3 regions of the Kitasatospora sp. NPDC057940 genome follow, and region 2 is predicted to be linked to each of the others. Evidence: riboswitches for the same ligand, from Rfam matches in the RefSeq annotation. Region 2 holds a riboswitch; each other region holds the start of a gene.
The links. A riboswitch is a leader RNA that binds a small molecule or an ion and turns the genes downstream of it on or off. The one in region 2 is predicted to bind cyclic di-AMP.

Region 1: linked by a shared signal. The riboswitch ahead of ACFVTF_RS18500 (hypothetical protein) and the one ahead of ACFVTF_RS00095 (M23 family metallopeptidase) in region 2 are both predicted to bind cyclic di-AMP.
Region 3: linked by a shared signal. The riboswitch ahead of ACFVTF_RS17685 (transglycosylase family protein) and the one ahead of ACFVTF_RS00095 (M23 family metallopeptidase) in region 2 are both predicted to bind cyclic di-AMP.

What each region holds. Positions count from the first base shown of each region.
Region 1 covers NZ_JBHVPH010000010.1:212,021-217,502, reverse strand. Annotated here, with positions in the region: gene ACFVTF_RS18515 (alpha/beta hydrolase) at 1-1,110, shown strand, start outside; gene ACFVTF_RS18510 (MoaF N-terminal domain-containing protein) at 1,216-1,545, opposite strand; gene ACFVTF_RS18505 (esterase/lipase family protein) at 1,755-3,065, shown strand; cyclic di-AMP (ydaO/yuaA leader) riboswitch at 3,356-3,522, shown strand; gene ACFVTF_RS18500 (hypothetical protein) at 3,525-4,871, shown strand; gene ACFVTF_RS18495 (hypothetical protein) at 4,890-5,482, opposite strand, start outside.
Region 2 covers NZ_JBHVPH010000001.1:21,045-26,526, forward strand. Annotated here, with positions in the region: gene ACFVTF_RS00085 (GNAT family N-acetyltransferase) at 98-670, opposite strand; gene ACFVTF_RS00090 (hypothetical protein) at 713-1,684, shown strand; gene ACFVTF_RS00095 (M23 family metallopeptidase) at 1,745-2,578, opposite strand; cyclic di-AMP (ydaO/yuaA leader) riboswitch at 2,591-2,749, opposite strand; gene ACFVTF_RS00100 (alpha/beta fold hydrolase) at 3,094-3,921, shown strand; gene ACFVTF_RS00105 (TetR/AcrR family transcriptional regulator) at 3,990-4,559, shown strand; gene ACFVTF_RS00110 (PP2C family protein-serine/threonine phosphatase) at 4,772-5,482, shown strand, end outside.
Region 3 covers NZ_JBHVPH010000010.1:12,501-17,982, reverse strand. Annotated here, with positions in the region: gene ACFVTF_RS17690 (LacI family DNA-binding transcriptional regulator) at 1-319, shown strand, start outside; gene ACFVTF_RS17685 (transglycosylase family protein) at 438-1,808, opposite strand; cyclic di-AMP (ydaO/yuaA leader) riboswitch at 1,795-1,955, opposite strand; gene ACFVTF_RS17680 (hypothetical protein) at 2,390-3,367, opposite strand; gene ACFVTF_RS17675 (DUF397 domain-containing protein) at 3,927-4,190, shown strand; gene ACFVTF_RS17670 (ATP-binding protein) at 4,570-5,091, opposite strand.

The sequences.
Region 1 (5,482 bases), on a different contig from region 2:
GCCGTATTGATCGCCGTCGTGATGACGGCCTGCACGGTCTGGCTGTGGCCACGACTCGCCAAGCAGAGCTGGCAGGCGGTGCTCGGCCGGATCGGCGCCCTGCTCGCCACCCAGCTCGCGGTGCTGGCCGCGCTCGGCCTGGTGGCGAACAACTACTTCGCCTTCTACAGCAGTTGGGACGACCTGCTGGGCACCGGTGACACCGGCCCGGTGGTGATCCACAACAAGGCGGACGCGTCCGGCCGGCTGCTCGTGGAGACGATCGGCCACGCCTCCGTCAAGGGCGGCGGCGCGATGGGCCGCGAGCCCAGCCAGTCCGGCGAGATCCGCAAGGTGCGGATCGACGGCGCGGCCAGCCGGCTGTCCACCGAGGGGTACGTCTTCCTGCCGCCGCAGTACTTCCAACCGGAGTACGCGCAGCGGCAGTTCCCGGCGGTGATCGTCAGCACCGGCTTCCCCGGGATCGCCGAGAACCTGATCACCCGGTTCAACTACCCGGGCGCGGCGCTCAAGTTGCTCCAGGACGGCAAGATGCAGCCGACCGTCATGGTGCTGATGCGTCCCTCGCCGGCCCTGCCGCAGGACACCGAGTGCGAGGACATCCCGGGCGGCGCGCAGTCCGACACGTACTTCACCAAGGACGTCCCCTCGGCGATCCAGGCGAGCTTCCGGGTCTCCTCCGACCCGCAGGCCTGGGCCTTCATGGGCAACTCGACCGGCGGCTACTGCGCCCTCAAGCTGGCCATGCGCCACCCGGACGTCTTTCCGACCGCCGTCGCGCTCTCGGCCTACTACGACGCCGCCGACGACCCGACCACGGGCGACCTGTTCGGCGGCAGCAAGCAGCGTCGTGACGAGGCCAACCTGATGTGGCGGTTGAAGAACCTGCCGCAGCCCAGGGTGTCCGTGCTGCTGGCCGGCACCAAGAAGGGCGACGGCGACTACCGGCGCGACACCGAGGCCTTCGTCGACGCCGTGCAGTCCCCGATGAAGGTCTCCTACAGCATGTTGGAGAACGGCGGCCACAACTTCGAGACCTGGAGCGCGCTGCTGCCGTCCTCGCTGGAGTGGCTGTCCCAGCACCTCAAGGTCCCGAACCATGCTGCCTGAGCAAACCGCCTGAGCAAACCGCCTGGGCAGGCCGTCCGAGCAGGCAGTCTGCTCAGACGGCCTGAGTAAGCAGGCGGACAGCGAGGGGCGCGGGAGCGGTAAGGCTCAGGCCACCCGCTCCAGCGTCCCGGTGTGCAGCTCGCCGACCCGGCCGCCCTCGCCCTCGTACGTCCAGAAGGCGCGTACCGTCAGCCGGCCGAGGTCCATCACGTGGCTGACGGTGATCCCGCTCTCCTCGGTCCAGCTGATGAAGTAGATCTCCGGCGCCACCTCGGCGACGTGCAGCCGCACGTCCTCCCACTGGCCCGCCGACTCGCCGAGGCCCTCCCAGCGCAGCCGCCGGCCGTCGGCCGAGTAGGTGTTGCGGAAGGCCGCGCCGTTGTCGGCCCGGAAGAGGTAGGTGCGGCCGGCGAAGGCGGGCAGGGGCGCGGTCATGGTGGGGCGGTACCTCGTTCCTGTGGGGCCGTGCACGGCGGTCTTGTGCACTGCGGAAGATGTCGGACCTCCAATTTATCCGACCCGGTGAGCCGGGTGGGCGCACCCGTGGGCGGTGCGCCACGGCACCGGCCGCCACCGCGCAGGCCCGCGGGGTGTGCGGCGGGCACCTGGGCGCCCGCCGGCGGCCGGTCCTACCGTCCACCCCCATGAGACGCACCCCCACTCCCATGCGGCACACCCCCACCGCCGTCGGACGCACCCCCACCGCGTTGTCCGCCCTCCTGCTGACCCTCGCCGCGCTGCTCCTCGGCACCCCCATTCCGGCCCAGGCCACCGCCGCCCAGGCGGCCACCGCCCCGCTCACCCTCGAAGCCGCCTTCCCCGCTCCCGGCAACGGCTGGGCCAAGGTCGAGCGCTACCTCGACACCACCCCCGGCTTCCGCACCGAGCAGTACCCGGCCGACGGCCGCGGCGACCAGGACGGCGCCCGCCGGACGTACTTCGGCGGCACCGGCCAGCCCGCCTCCAGCCGCTTCCTGCTGTACTCGGCGACCGGCTGGGACACCGGCAGCCGTCCGACCCCCGTGCTGCTGGTCCACGGCGCCAACGACAACGCCGACCGCGCCTGGGCGAACCCGGGGGAGAGCGGCACCTGCGGCGCCTCCGCCTGCCCGTCCACCGGCCTCGCCCAGTACCTCGCCGGCACCGGCCACCGGGTGTTCGCCATCGGCTTCGCCCACAAGCAGGGCGACAACCTGCTCCAGGCGCAGGCCGTCGGCGACGCCGTCGCGCTGATCCGGGCCCGTCTCGGCGTCCCCCAGGTGGACGTGGTGGCGTGGAGCAAGGGCGAGGTCGCCGCCCGGGCGTACGTGTCCTCGGTGCGCCCGTCCTGGGGGCGGGCCTACGCGGGCGACGTGCGCCGCCTGATCACCCTCGGGGGCCCGAACGGCGGGCTCGACTACGTGTACGCGCACGGCTGGTCGTTCGACCTCGCGAGCTGGCCGGCCTGCGGCGGCACCGCCAACGCGCCGTCCCCGCACCTCTACATGACCTGCTACGGCACCTACACGGCGCAGCCCTGCCTCGGCGTGCTGCCCACCGGCGGCTACGACTGCTACCCGGGCCAGCGCCAGCTGCTCGCCCGCTGGGACGGCCGGTACGGGGTGGACGGCACCGCCCAGGACTGGTGGACCACCTACTACGGCGGCCAGGGCTTCTACACCTCGGGCCAGGGCATCCAGGCGGCGATCGACGCCGGTTCGCTGATCGCGCCGCTGCAACAGGCGGGCGTCCCCGCGTCGGTGCGCACCTACCTGCTCGCGGGCGGGTCCGCCGACATCCCGGGCGTGCTCAACGAGAACCGGGGGCCCAGTGACGGCATCGTGTTCACCGCGAGCGCCCTGGACACCACCGGCATCGCGACGATCGGCGGCACCCGGCTGCTCACCGGCCTCAACCACCTGGAACTCGCCTGGGCGCCGGAGGCCGAGAGCCAGGTCGACAACTGGCTCGCTTGACCCGTGGACCCGTGGACCCGTGGACCCGTGGACCCGTGGACCGGTGGACCCGTGGGCCCGTGGACCCGAGGCCCGTCGATTCACCGATTCGTCGTTCGGCAGCTCAACGGCTCCGCTGATCCGTCCCAACTGATCCACCACGCAGCGTCGTTGATCGACACCACTGTGACCTGTGCGACAACCGGCCCTGGCAGGTTGTCCGTTCACGCACGGCCTGCCTAGCCTGCAACCGTCGTCCGCCCTCGCGGACCCCCGCCGTCGGGACGCCGAGTCCTGTCCACCCGTCGGCCGGCAACCGAGCACCACAGCGGACGGGAGCGGGGGAACCAAGGTCAGCGCCCGGCCCGTACGCTCCCGCGTGCGGGCCGTGGCTAGGGGTGAAGCCGCTTCCACCGGCGGCCGGGCTGCCTCAGCCCGAATCCGACAGCTCACCTCGCAGGCGTCGCAGAGGACACCGCCATGCACCAGCCTGCCCGGCGCCGCGCGCCGCGCCACGCCCGCCCCTCCCACCGGGGCCGCAACGCCGCCCTCGCCGTCACCGGAGCACTCGCCGTCACCGGCGCCGGACTGCTCGGCCTGCCGGCCGTCTCCGGCGCCCAGGCCGCCACCACCCCGACCGTCACCCAGGACCGACTCGCCCCGGCGACCATGGTCGCCAACCAGGCCGCCACCGCCTCGCTGACCCTCCACTCCTCGGCCTGCTTCACCGCGAAGACCGTCGGCGTGGGCGTCCGGAACGCGGCCGGTGCGAACCTCGACTTCCCGGGCAACGCCTCCAACGTGCAGATCTGCCCGAGCGGCCTGTCCTTCACCAGCGGCGCGCGCGCCCTGCCGGCCGGGACGTACACCCAGTTCGGCTTCTGGCAGGACCTCGGCGGGGCCTGGCACAACCTGGCCTCGCAGCAGCTGGTGGTCTCCAGCGCCCCGGCGCCGACTCCGACTCCGACCCCGGCGCCGACTCCGACTCCGACCCCGGCGCCCACCGCGAAGCCGACTCCCGCCCCGACCCCGACCCCGACCCCGACCCCCACCGCGAAGCCGACCCCGACGAGCACCCCGAGCCCGAGCAGCCCGAGCGCCACCGCCGGCCCGTCGGCGGGCACCCCCGCCTCCCCGGTCGCCGGCAAGTCGCTGACCTGGTCCGACGAGTTCAACAGCCCGATCAGCTGGGGCTCGCGCTGGGTCGGCGACAAGAGCACCGCCTACAAGTACGGCAACCACAACCCGGACGACAACAAGCTCGACCTGCTGAACAAGAACAACGTCAGCGTCGCGAACGGGGTCGCCACCTTCACCGCCGCGCCCGGCACCACCACGCTGGAGAACGGCAAGCAGGCCTGGAACACCGGCTTCCTGACCACCGAGGGCTCCAGCGAGGGCTTCCAGGTCAGGACCGGCGACTACGCCGAGACCCGGGTCAAGCTGCCGTCCGGCTCCGGCGCCTGGCCTGCCTTCTGGACCTGGAAGAACGGCAACGGGGAGGTCGACTCCTTCGAGTACCACCCCGACAACCCGAACCTGCTGGAGCTGACCAACCACGTCAACCCCGGCAACCCCAAGTACTACACCGACGCCGGCGCCGTCGCGAAGGACCAGTGGGTGACCATCGGCACCTACTACGGCGCCACCTCGGTCGACTGGTACGTCAACGGCGCCAAGGTGTTCTCGGACGGCAAGGGCGTCGGCGCCAACTGGTCGGCGTACCTGATCCTCAACCTGTCGGTCGGCGCGGGGAAGTACCACCCGGCGCCGCAGGGCACCGCTCCGATCACCTTCGCCGCCGACTACGTCCGCGTGTACCGGTAGGCCCTCGGGGCTTCCGGGTCAGGAGCCGGGAGCCGTCTCGACCACCGTGATGTCGAACGGCTGCCGGTTGTTCCCCTCGTCCGGGTCGTCCACGCCGCGCACCGTGACCGAGCCGCCGGTGAGCCTGCCGATCGGCAGGTCCGGGGAGAGGCGCACCGGCACCAGCGCGGTCGCGCTGCGCAGCGGGGGCAGTCCGGCCGGGAAGACACAGCGCACCTGGCGGCCGTTGAGCCGCACCTCGCAGTCCTCGGGGAAGTACGGGCCCTCCGGGGAGACCCCGGGCGGCAGCGTCACCAGCACGGTGAACGGTGCCGCGGTGGTGTCCGGGCCGCGGTTGGCGATGAAGGCGTGGACGGTGGTGGTGCCGCCGGGCGGGGCGGCGTCCGGGTCGAGCCGGACCACCTCCAGATCGGAGCGGGACGCCGTGGGGGCTGCCGTGTCCACCGCCGGCCGGGGCTCGGGCCGGCGTGCCCAGGACGGGTCGGCGGTCAGCGTCGCCACCGAACAGCCGGCCGCCATCGCGGCGACGAGCGAGGCCGCGCGGAATCCGCAGAGCCTGCCGGCCTGCCCGGACTCGCCGCGCCCGGCCCGGCCGCGCCCGGACCCGCCCT
Region 2 (5,482 bases):
GGGGTGGGGTTAACCCCCCGGGCCTGACCCGGCAGGCCTGCCCCCGGGCCTGCCCCGGGTCCGCGTCGGGTCCACGCCGGACGTCCGCGCCGGGCCGTCAGCCGGTCGCGCCGGTCCACTCGTCGGCGAGCAGCGAGTACAGGTACGAGTCGGACCAGACGCCGCCCTTGCAGAGGTCGTGCCGGACCCGCCCCTCCAACTGGAACCCGAGCCGGAGGAGCACCTTGGCGGAGGCGGCGTTGTCCACGTCGACCCGGGCCGCCAGCCGGTGCACGCCGAGGGCCTCGAAGGAGAGCTCGCAGAGCAGGCCGGCGATCTCGCCCGCGTAGCCGCGGCCCCAGACGTCGCGGCCCAGCACGTAGCCGAGGTGGGCGGAGCGGTGGTTGCCGAGGGTGAGGGAGGCGTGGGCGATCGGCGTGGCGTCCGCCGGGTCCTCGGCGTCCTCGCGCCGGGTGACGGCCAGCCGGTAGGTGTCCCGCTCCGGCGCCATCGCCTCCTCCAGGTAGAGCTCGATCTGGTCGGCGCAGGTTTCGCGGTCGCGCGGCTCGAAGGGGAGGTAGCGGGTGACCTCCGGGTCGCCGAACAGCCCGTACAGCGCGTCCACGTCACCTGCGGTGTGGTGATACTCGCGGATGGCCAGCCGGGGGCCGGTGAGTCGTACGGGGACCATGGCAGCCGACCCTACTCCCGGCCAGCGGTTACCGTTCGAGCTATGAACGACGAAGACCTGCGGCTCGCCCCGCGCACCAGGGCCTCCGACCTGCTCGCCTGGGCGGCGGAGGAGGACCGCACCCCGGTGGCCGAAGCGCCGCTGCGCGCGGTGCTGGCCCTGCTGGAGCTGGGCGAGGGCAGGATGCACGACGGCTGGCCCGAACTGACCTCGAACGCGGTGGAGCACCTGCTGTACGAGCGGCTCTACCTGTACGTCCAACCCGAACCGGAGGCGGACCCGCTGGCGTACGGCGCCGCCGTCCGGCTGCTGACCGACCACCAGCGGGCCGCCAAGCGGCTCAACGCCAAGCGCCAGGAGCGGCTGCACGCCGAGGCCGAGTGGCAGGGCGAGGTCGCGGCCGGGCTGCTGCGCCGCGCCGACCTGGTGACCTGGCCCCGGCTGTACGCGCTGCTGCTGCACGCGTACGGGGCGGACGTCGCGGATCCGGAGGCGGTGCGGGAGTGGCTGACCGGCTTCCGGGAGCTGGCGCAGGAGGAGCGGCTGGCCAGGTTCGCCGCACTGGCGCAGACCGGCTGGCTGGACGAGGTGGACGAGCAGGGCTGGAGCCCGACCCGGGTGATCTCGGTCGGCATGGCCACCGACGGCGCGCGCCGGCTGCTGGAGCAGGGCCTGATGCGGCGCAGCTACCGCAACCTGGCCGAGCTGACGGCGCTGGGCCGGCCGATGCCGGACGAGCTGGCCGGGGACTTCGGGGCGTTCGAGGAGGCGGCGGTGGAGGCCGCGCTCGACCTGTACGGGGAGTGGACGGTGCCCGGGCTGCCGCGAATGCTGGTGGAGGAGTTCCCGGACCTCGCGCCGGAGCCGGGGCAGGAGGAGATCGACGCGTACCTGGCCGGGCTCGCGCAGGAGGAGTTCGACGCCCGCATGGAGGGGCTGGCGGGGCCGGCGCAGGAGGAGTTCGACGCGCACCCCTCGGAGTCGGCGGACCCGGCGGACCCGGCGCAGGAGTGACGCGGCGAAGCCCCGGCCGCGGTGCCTTCTGGTTCCGGCGGCCGGGGCTTCGCGGGTGCGTCAGGGGTTGAGGCCGCGCTGCTGGAACCAGGTCTCCGGGTCGACGGGGGCGCCGCCACCGGGGCGGACCTCCACGTGCAGGTGCGCGCCGGTGACGTTGCCGGTGGCGCCGACCTTGCCGATCTGCTGGCCGGAGGCGACCTTGCCGGAGCCCTTGATGATCGAGGAGAGGTGGCAGTACCAGATCTCGGTGCCGTCGGGCAGGGTCTCGACGATCCGGTAGCCGTACGAGCCGGACCAGCCGGCCGAGGTGATGGTGCCCTGGCCGACGGCGTAGACGGGGGTGCCGGTGTCCGCGGCGAAGTCCAGGCCGGTGTGCAGGTGGGCCCAGTAACGGGCGCTCTGGCCGTAGTGGGCGGTGAGGTGGTAGTCGCGCACCGGCAGGGTGAGGGCGGCGGCCTTGGCCCGCTCGGCCTCCTCGGCGGCCCGCTTGGCCTCGGCCTCCTTGGCGGCGGCCTTGGCCTCCGCCTCCTTCGCGGCCTGGACGCGGGCGTCCTCCTCGGCGGCGGTGCGCTGGCTGTCGGCCTGCAGCTGGATGCGGGCGGCGAGCGCGAGGCCGGGGTCGGCGGAGAGGGCGACCGGGGTCTCGTCCGGGGTCTCGATGGCGGGGGCGGCGGCCGGGGTGGCGGAGGCGAAGCCGGTGGCGCCCAGGGTGGCGGCGACGGCGGTGACGCCGAGCAGCGGGGAGGTCCCGCGGACCTGACGCGGCATCCGGTGCCGGTTGGTCTCGACCTCCGGGCCCGCGTACTCGGGGCCGTCCGGGCCGGGGTGGTCGAGGAGCCGGGTACCTGCTGCGAGGCCGGCCGGGTGTGCCGGAGTGTGCGTCGACGCCACGGAGGCGCGCTCCTTTCCTTCCTTCGCGCCTACCGGGTTAGCTGACGGGTTCGGAGCAGGAAGGTCTCCTACGGCCGGGCCGGAGCCCCGCCGATTCACCCCAAGGAACGTGGTTCCCCGGCTCCCTGACCTGCCCGGAGGCCGGTCGGCGGGATTAGGCGACGGCGCACGGTGCCGTCTGGGTACGGCGTTGACGACCGCGCTGCGTTATCAAACGTTAATCCTAGGAGGCCCTGATTCCAAGCCGTTCGCCCGGGACGACCTGAGACGGGCGGGGCATTCTGGGGCATGACGGGCGTTTTGTTCCCCTTGGGCACCCCTGGACCCCTTTGAACACCATTGACGCCACCTCACGTGATCGGACGTCAACGAACGACCCTTCACCTGCAAACCTTTCGCCGGCCTCCCCCGCTCCGTAGGGCGCGAAGGCTTGACGGCTAAGGCTATTAGCCTTAGCTTTATGGCTATCGGCGGCAGCGCCGAAGCCCGCACCGGCAACCCTCCGGAGACCTGCCATGAACGCCACCAGCGCCCCCACCACCCAGTACCTCGACGTCACCGGCGGCCGCCTCGCCTACGACGACACCCGACAGGGCGACGGCGCTCCCGTCGTGCTGCTCCCCGGAATGCTCGACACCCGCGCCGCCTACCGGCACCTCCGCCCGCTGCTGGCCGCCGCCGGCCGCCGGGTCATCACCATGGACCTGCGCGGCTTCGGCGAATCCTCGATCGTCTGGGACGACTACTCCCCCGCCGCCATCGCCACCGACGTCCTCGCCCTGCTCGACCACCTCGGCATCGACCGCGCCGTCCTGGTCGGCAACTCCTACACCGGCGCGACGGTCGTCAAAGCCGCCGGCGACGCCCCCGAGCGGGTCGCCGGCATCGCCCTGGTCGACGCCTTCGTCGAGAACCCCCCGCCCGGCGCGCTCCTGCGCGGTGCCCTCCGCGCCATGGGCTTCCTGACCGTCCACTCCCCCGCCTTCTGGGGCCTCTACCACCGCAAGCTGGCCTACCCGGGCGCCAAGCCCGCCGACTTCGACACGTACGTGGCCGGACTCGTCGCCGCCATGCGCACCCCCGGCCGCAAGACCGCCACCCGCGGATACGTCAGCGGGGACTCCGCGCCCGTCGGCTGGACCGCGGCCGTGCGCTGCCCCTCGCTCGTCATCATGGGCAGCAAGGACCCCGACTTCCCGAAGCCGGAAGCCGTCGCCGACCGGCAGGCCGCCGCGCTCGACGCACGGAAGGTCATGATCGACGGATCCGGGCACTACCCGATGGCCGACAACCCGCAGGCCACCGCCGACGCCCTGCTGCCCTTCCTCGCCGAACTCGTCTGAGCCCCGCCCGCCCACGTCAGCCCCGCCCCGCCACATCAGCCCCCTTCCACCGACGGAGAGCCCGCGCCATGCCCCGAGTAGGACTCACCCCCGAGCAGGTCGTCGACCACGCCCTCGCCCTCATCGACGAGCAGGGCACCGAGGCCCTCACCCTGGCCGCCGTCGCCGCCCGGGCCGGGGTCGCCACCCCGTCGCTGTACAAGCACGTCAGCGGCGGCCTCGCCGAACTGCGGCGGCTCATCGCCGTCCGGGTCACCGAGGAACTCGCCGACCGGCTCGCCGAGGCCGCCGTCGGCCGCAGCGGGGACGACGCCGTCGACACCGTCCTGCGCGCCTACCACGCGTACGCCACCGAGTACCCGCACCGCTACAACGCGCTCCCCCAGGCCCCGCAGCCGGACGACGACCTCACCCGCGCGGCCGGGCGGCTCGTCGGGGTGATCATCGCCGTCCTGCGGGAGTACGGCCTCGACGGCGCGGAGGCGATCCACGCCGCCCGCACCGTCCGCTCCGTCGCCCACGGCTTCGCTTCCCTCTCCATCGGCGGCGGCTTCCAGCTCGCCGAGGACCTGGCCACCACCCAGAGCCGCCTCATCACCCTCCTCACCACCGGCCTGCGCACCTGGCCCACCCTCTGAGACACCGGCCGTGGCACAACCCGCCCGGCCTCCCACGACGACGGCGGAACCACCACCACACGGGGTGGGGCGTGCACCAGAAGTCGGACCCGCCGACTTCCCGTGCGGCGGGCGGGCAGCGGGCCTGGGGGCGGTGGGGGCGGACGGGTTAGTGTGGCCGGGCTGACTGGTGGTCATGACAGGGGACCGCCGACCCCTTGGCGGAGGTCCACGTGCCCGCACCGATAGCGAGGGCGCGGCGGTGGTACCTGCGGCTGCTGGACGGGAACGCCCGGGCCGCGCGGTACGCGCTGGGGGTGCTGCTCGGAGTGACGGCCGTGCTGAGCGTGCTGCCGATCGTGCTGCCGTACAGCTGGCCGCCGTCGGCGCTGGTGCTGCCGCTGGTGGTCGGCGGGCTGCTGCTGCGGCGCGGTCAGCTGCTGGTGCTGGTGTGCGCGGCGCTGGCCGGCGGGGTGCTGGGGGCGGTGGTGCGGGATCCGCTCGGGGTGCGGATCGGGGTGACGCTGGTGCTGGCCGCGACCGCGGTGACGGTGCTGGCCGCGAACCGGTTCCGGCACCGGCTGGGTCTGCGCGGGACCCAGGGCGATTCGATGCTGCTGGAGCTGGCCGAGCACACCCGGACGCTGGCCCGGCTTCCGGAGCGGCTGCTCGACTGGCACTTCGACAGTGCGCTGGCGCCGGCCGGCGACACCTCGTTCTCGGGTGACTTCCTGCTGTGCGCGCACCGCCCCGAGGAGGATCTGCTGGAGCTGCTGCTGGTGGACGTGTCGGGCAAGGGCAGCCGGGCGGCGGCCCGCTCGACGCACCTGTCGGGCGCGTTCGCGATGCTGCTGGGGCGGGTGCCGCCGGAGGCGTTCCTGCCGGCGGCCAACGACCACCTGGTGCGGATGGGCTGGGAGGACGACTTCGCGACGGCGGTGCAC
Region 3 (5,482 bases), on a different contig from region 2:
GGCCGGCGCGCTGCTGGACAAGGGCTGCACGGCGATCGTCTGCGGCAGCGACATGATGGCGCTCGGGGCGATCCGGGCGGTGCGGCAGCGTGGGCTGTCGGTGCCGCACGACGTCTCGGTGGTCGGCTTCGACGACTCGCCGCTGATCGCCTTCACCGAGCCGCCGTTGACCACGATCCGCCAGCCGGTCGAGGCGATGGCGACCGCGGCGGTGGACGCGCTGCTGGAGGAGGTCGGCGCAAACGCGGCCCAGCGCGGGGAGTTCATGTTCCAGCCGGAGCTGGTCATGCGCGGGTCCACGGGGGCCTGCGCGCGCTGAGGACGGCCAACGGACGGGCCCCGGAGAGCAGTTGCTCTCCGGGGCCCGTTGCGTGCTGTCCGGGTGCCGGGTCAGCCCTCGTGGTCCGGGGGCGGATCCTGTCACCCGCCGGTCGTGCTCAGACCCGGCCGGCGAAGTCCGGCGCCCAGTTGGCGACGGTCTGCAGGCGCACGCCCGAGCTCGGGTTGGCGGCCTCGACGTACTGGCCGCCGCCGATGTAGATCGCGACGTGGTAGACGCCGGAGTTCTGGCCGTTGTTGGACCAGAACAGCAGGTCGCCCGCCTGGAGGCTGTCCAGCGAGACGCGGGTGCTGGCGGCGGCCTGGTCGGCGGCGACGCGCGGGACGGAGACGCCCGCGGCGCGCAGCGCGGCCTGGGTCAGGCCGGAGCAGTCCCAACCGCCGTTGCCGGTGCCGCCGTAGACGTACGCCTGGCCGACCTTCGACTTGGCGAAGGAGACCGCGGCGGCCATGCTGCCGGTGGCGGCCGGGGCCGGCGCCGGGGTCTGGGCCGGGGTCTGGGCCTGGGCGGCCGGCTTGGAAGCCGGCTTGGTGGCCGGGGTCTGAGCCGGGGCCTGGGGCTGGGCGGCCGGCTTGGTGTTCGCGGCGCCGCCGTTGGAGGTCTGGCCGGACTTCTGCGAGCGGTCGAACCAGGTGAAGTCCGAGCCGGACTGCTGGGCCTGGCCGCCGTCCTTGAACGAGAGGCGCTGGCCCGGGTAGATGCTGTCCGGACCCTCGGTCAGGGTGCCGCGGTTGAGCTCGTACAGCCGCTGCCAGCCGCCCTGGAGGTTGTGCTTGTCGGCGATCGAGGACAGCCAGTCGCCGGAGGCGACGGTGTAGTCGTCGGCCTGGGGCTGGGCGCTGTTCTGGGCCTGGTTCTGGCCCTTCTGCGCCGAGGTGCCGTCGGTGGAGTCGGCGGGGGCCTGCGCCTGGTCCTGGGCCGGTGCGGCCGGCTTGGCGGGCTTCGCGGCCGGGGCCTGGGTCTGCGCGGGCTTGGCGGCCGGGGTGGCCGGCTTCGCGGCGGGCTTGGTGGCGGTCGAACCGGCAGCCGAGCCGGTGGTCGAGCCGGCCGAGGTGTCGACGGCGGCCGCGGCGCCGCCCTTGGTCAGGCCGGCCTGGACCGAGCACACCGGCCAGGCGCCGGGGCCCTGCGAGGCGAGGACCTTCTCGGCGACGGCGATCTGCTGGTCCTTGGTGGCCTGGTTGGCCTGGGGGGCGTACGCGGTGCCGCCGAAGGCGGCCCAGGTGCTGGAGGTGAACTGCAGGCCGCCGTAGAAGCCGTTGCCGGTGTTGATGCTCCAGTTGCCGGTGCTCTCGCACTGGGCGACCTTGTCCCAGGTGGCGACGGAGGCGGCGGAGGCGGTGCCGGAGGTGAGGCAGGGGATGGTGAGGCCGACGCCCGCGACGCCGACGGCGGCGATCACGCGTCGGGTACGACTGGACGGACGGGTGCCGTTGGTGGGCAGCATGAAGACGCAGTCCTCTCCCACGCCTGCGAGGTGAGCTGTCGGATTCGGGCTGGAGTTGCCCGGCCGCGCTGTGGGCGCGGCTTCACCCCTAGCCCTGGATCGTTCCGGGGAACGGTCCGGGGCGACTTACCTGTGGGTCCCCCGCTCCTGCCGTGGTGCGTTTTCGCGCTGCCAGGACATCCGACGGCAGGACTCGGCGTCGCGGATGAACTGGGTTCGTGTGGCCACGAACGGGGAGCACGTTAAGCAGACTTAAGTTCAAACTGCAAACACCTGTGACGCGCATCACGGTTTGGCGAGAACGGTCGTTCCCTTCGCTTTTCATGATCGGAAATGATCGATTTCCGGCAACACGGCGAAGGGTGCGCGCAACTGTCTGCGCTTCAGGGAGTGGGTGACGGTGGGTCGGGTCGCCCGGGGGTCCGCCCGTCGGGAAGGTGGCGTGTCCACACTGCGGGCGTCGGGGGGCGTGTCGTGCGATGGCGAACAAATATGGACAGAACGGACATCACGCCTATTCCCCCCTTAACTCCCTTACGGGACAAGCGGGAAGGGCCCGGAACGTAGCCGTTCCGGGCCCTTCCCGCGTGCGGTGACCGCTACTACTGGCCGGCCGACTCCTCGGCGGCGGTGTGAGCGGCGTGAGCGGCGCGACCGCCCCGGCCGGAGTGGTCGGCGTGGGCGCCCTCGGCGGCCTCCGCCGCCTCGGCCTCGGCCTGCGCCAGGGCCTCGGGGGAGGGCGCGGGCAGCGCGGCCAGGTAGGTGGAGGCGATCAGCTGGCCGACCGTCGGGTAGGCGCCCAGCGGCGCCGCGGACGGGCAGCCGGTCTCCTCGGCGGCCGTGGCGAGCAGCTCGGAGTCGGCCTCCGGCCCGATCACCAGCGGGGCCAGCGCCGGGCGCTGGGAGCCGGTCTCCTTGAGGTGGTTGACGGCCGCGGCGACCGAGCCCGGTACGTCGAGCGCGGCGGGCACGACCGGGACGGCCAGCCGGGCCGCCAGCAGGACACCGGTGATGCCGGCCGCGGCAGCGGCCTCCTCGCCGCCGACGGTGGTCAGCACGACGCCGTCCGCGGCGGTCGCGATGGCGAACAGCCGGGCCCGGTCGGCACGCGCCAGGCCGGCCTCGGACAGGCGCACGTGCACGGCCTCGGCGAGCAGCGGGTGCGGGCCGAGCACGTCGGTGACGGGGGCTCCGTACTCGGCGGCGAGGGCGTGGAGTTCGGTCAGGAATCCGTGCGGGCCGGGTACCAGCGGCACCAGGACCGGCGCGGGCAGACCGGCCTCGGCGGCCATGGCCAGCAGTTCGGCGACGGTGCGGTCGTCGCTGTCGGCGCCCTGGGCGGCTTCGCCCGGGAGGTAGCCGACGGCGGTCTGGATGCCGTTCTGCTCGCTGCGGACGATCGACAGCAGCTCCTCGACGACCGAGCGGGACTCGGGCCCGGCGGTCGCGGGCACGGCGAGCACCAGGGCCGGGGATCCGGCCGGGATCTCGGGGCGCTCGGGGCGACGGTGGCGCCCCCGCGCACGGGAGCCTGGAGTGCGGACGGGCAGTGGCGCGCCCGGGATGGCTGCGGTGCTCATGCCGGAGATCGTAGGACATCGGCCCGTCAGGCCTGCATTCGGCTGCCGTTCGGGTTTCACGTGGTCATGGCGGGTGCGCCGCGCTCCCGTCGTGTCCGGCCGGGCGGTTTGCCCGCAATCCGGACATATCTCACCCAGCCCTCGAGCGATCGCCGCTGGTTGCCCTGACGTGTCCGACGGGGCGTCGAGTTGCTTCTGTGGCGCGTGAGATGTCTCACAGCCAGGAGGTCGCCTGACGGAGGGTCACGAAGGCGCGACTCCGGGCGCCTGAAGATCAACATTCAGCGGGGAACCGCTCACGGCCGGTTATCGAGAATCTGACGATTCACTCGGCTATGTCCGTTTACGTACCGTCAGGAGAAGGGACCGTGAAGAGTTCAGAACTGCCGGTGAAAGGCCTCGTGCACCTGCAATGTCCCGTGCTGATGCACGTGCACAGCAGCTATCATCGCGTCAAGTGAGGCGTTGTGCCGGGCCGGTACGGGGCCGGTCCGTTCGTTCGGCGGGTGCCGGGAGCGCCGCGCTGGACGACCACTCCGGAGCTCTTCGGGAGATTTCTATGCACGACTCGCAGGACACGTACGGCTCGTACGACACCTACAACGGGATGGCGGCCGCCGACCTCAAGGGGGTTGTCTGGCAGAAGAGCCTGCACAGCAACTCCCAGGGGAACTGCGTCGAGTTCGCGGCCCTGCCGGGGGGCGATGTGGCGATGCGCAACTCGCGCTTCCCGGAAGGTCCGGCGCTCATCTACACCCGGGCCGAGATCGCCGCCCTGCTGCTGGGGGCCAAGGACGGGGAGTTCGACCACCTGGCGGTCTGACCGGCCGCCGTCCTGCCATCGGGGGGCCGTCGTGGGTGCTGACACCGCGACGGCCTTTGTCTTTTCCGGTGCCGGTCCGGGGCCGCACGACGGGCGCTCTCGCGACGGGCGCTCTCGCGGTCGACCGCGCGCAGGTGCGGCGGGTGGTCCCGCGCACGGCGGGGGGCTCGGACGTGGACGTGCGTCGGGCCGCCGGGGTGTCCGGCCGTCGGTCCGGCCGGCTCGTCCGGGGGGCGGGCCCGGGAATCGTCGTGGGAATCGTCCTGAGGGCTGAGCCGGAGCCCGTGGCACACCTGTGCCAGGCCCGTCGACCCGCCCCGCGGAGCCCGGGGTGCGGTCCTCCCGGGGCCTCCCTCGGCCGGCCGCGCGCCGTCTGGCGCTAGGCCGAGCGCCGGTGCCGTCCACCGAGTTCGGAACCGGTGGCCGGCTCCGCCTCGAACAGGGCCCAGACCACCTTGCCGCTGCCCAGCGGGTGCCAACCCCAGGAGCGGCTGAAGGACTCCACCAGGTGCAGTCCGCGGCCGGACTCGGCGACGAAGTCGGCCTCCCGGGCGACCGGGCCGGTGCAGCTCGGGTCGCTCACCGCGCAGACCACCTGGGGAGAGCGGTGGACCAGGCTTATTCGGATCGGCAGCCGGCCCTCGGGGGTCGGCTGGATGGGAAAGTCGTACTCGCCCTGGACGCCGCCCGCGGGGTCGGGCCGTGCGCCGATCGCATGCCGCAGTGCGTTGGTCACCAGCTCCGAGGCCACCAGCGCGACGTCGTCGAACAGCTCCATCAGGCCCCAGCGCTGAAGAGAGGTTCTGGCGAAGTCGCGCGCGGTTCTGACGGCTTCGAAGCGAGGAGCGAGCGTACAGGTGACCACATGGGGGTCAACCGCCAAAGCCGTACCGGTGCTCATGAAGAGCTCCTCCCATAAGGGGGCGGACACGGCTGGACCCGCCGGGGTCATGCCGGTCACCTCCGACTCGCTCGGCCGCTCGGCCGCCCCCTCGACCAGCGCGCGCGCACACGATCCCCCGGTGGCGCGGGGGAACGCTGCCGGGTCGGTGCACGGAGTCGCGCGTGGGGTCGACGCGGAGCCCGCGGGAATGCCAGGGATGTGCAGGTGCACGTGCACCATGGTGGTGTGCGCTCACTGCAGATGCAAGAGTCGATTCACGTGCAGTCGCACTATTGGCATATGCAAGCGCCGGATGCACGTGCATCCTGGTGTGTGGAGTGTGGAACTGATAGGAACATCCGTCAGTATCGGCACCGTGAGCGCTCAACTGATGGCAGACTGTGCGCTG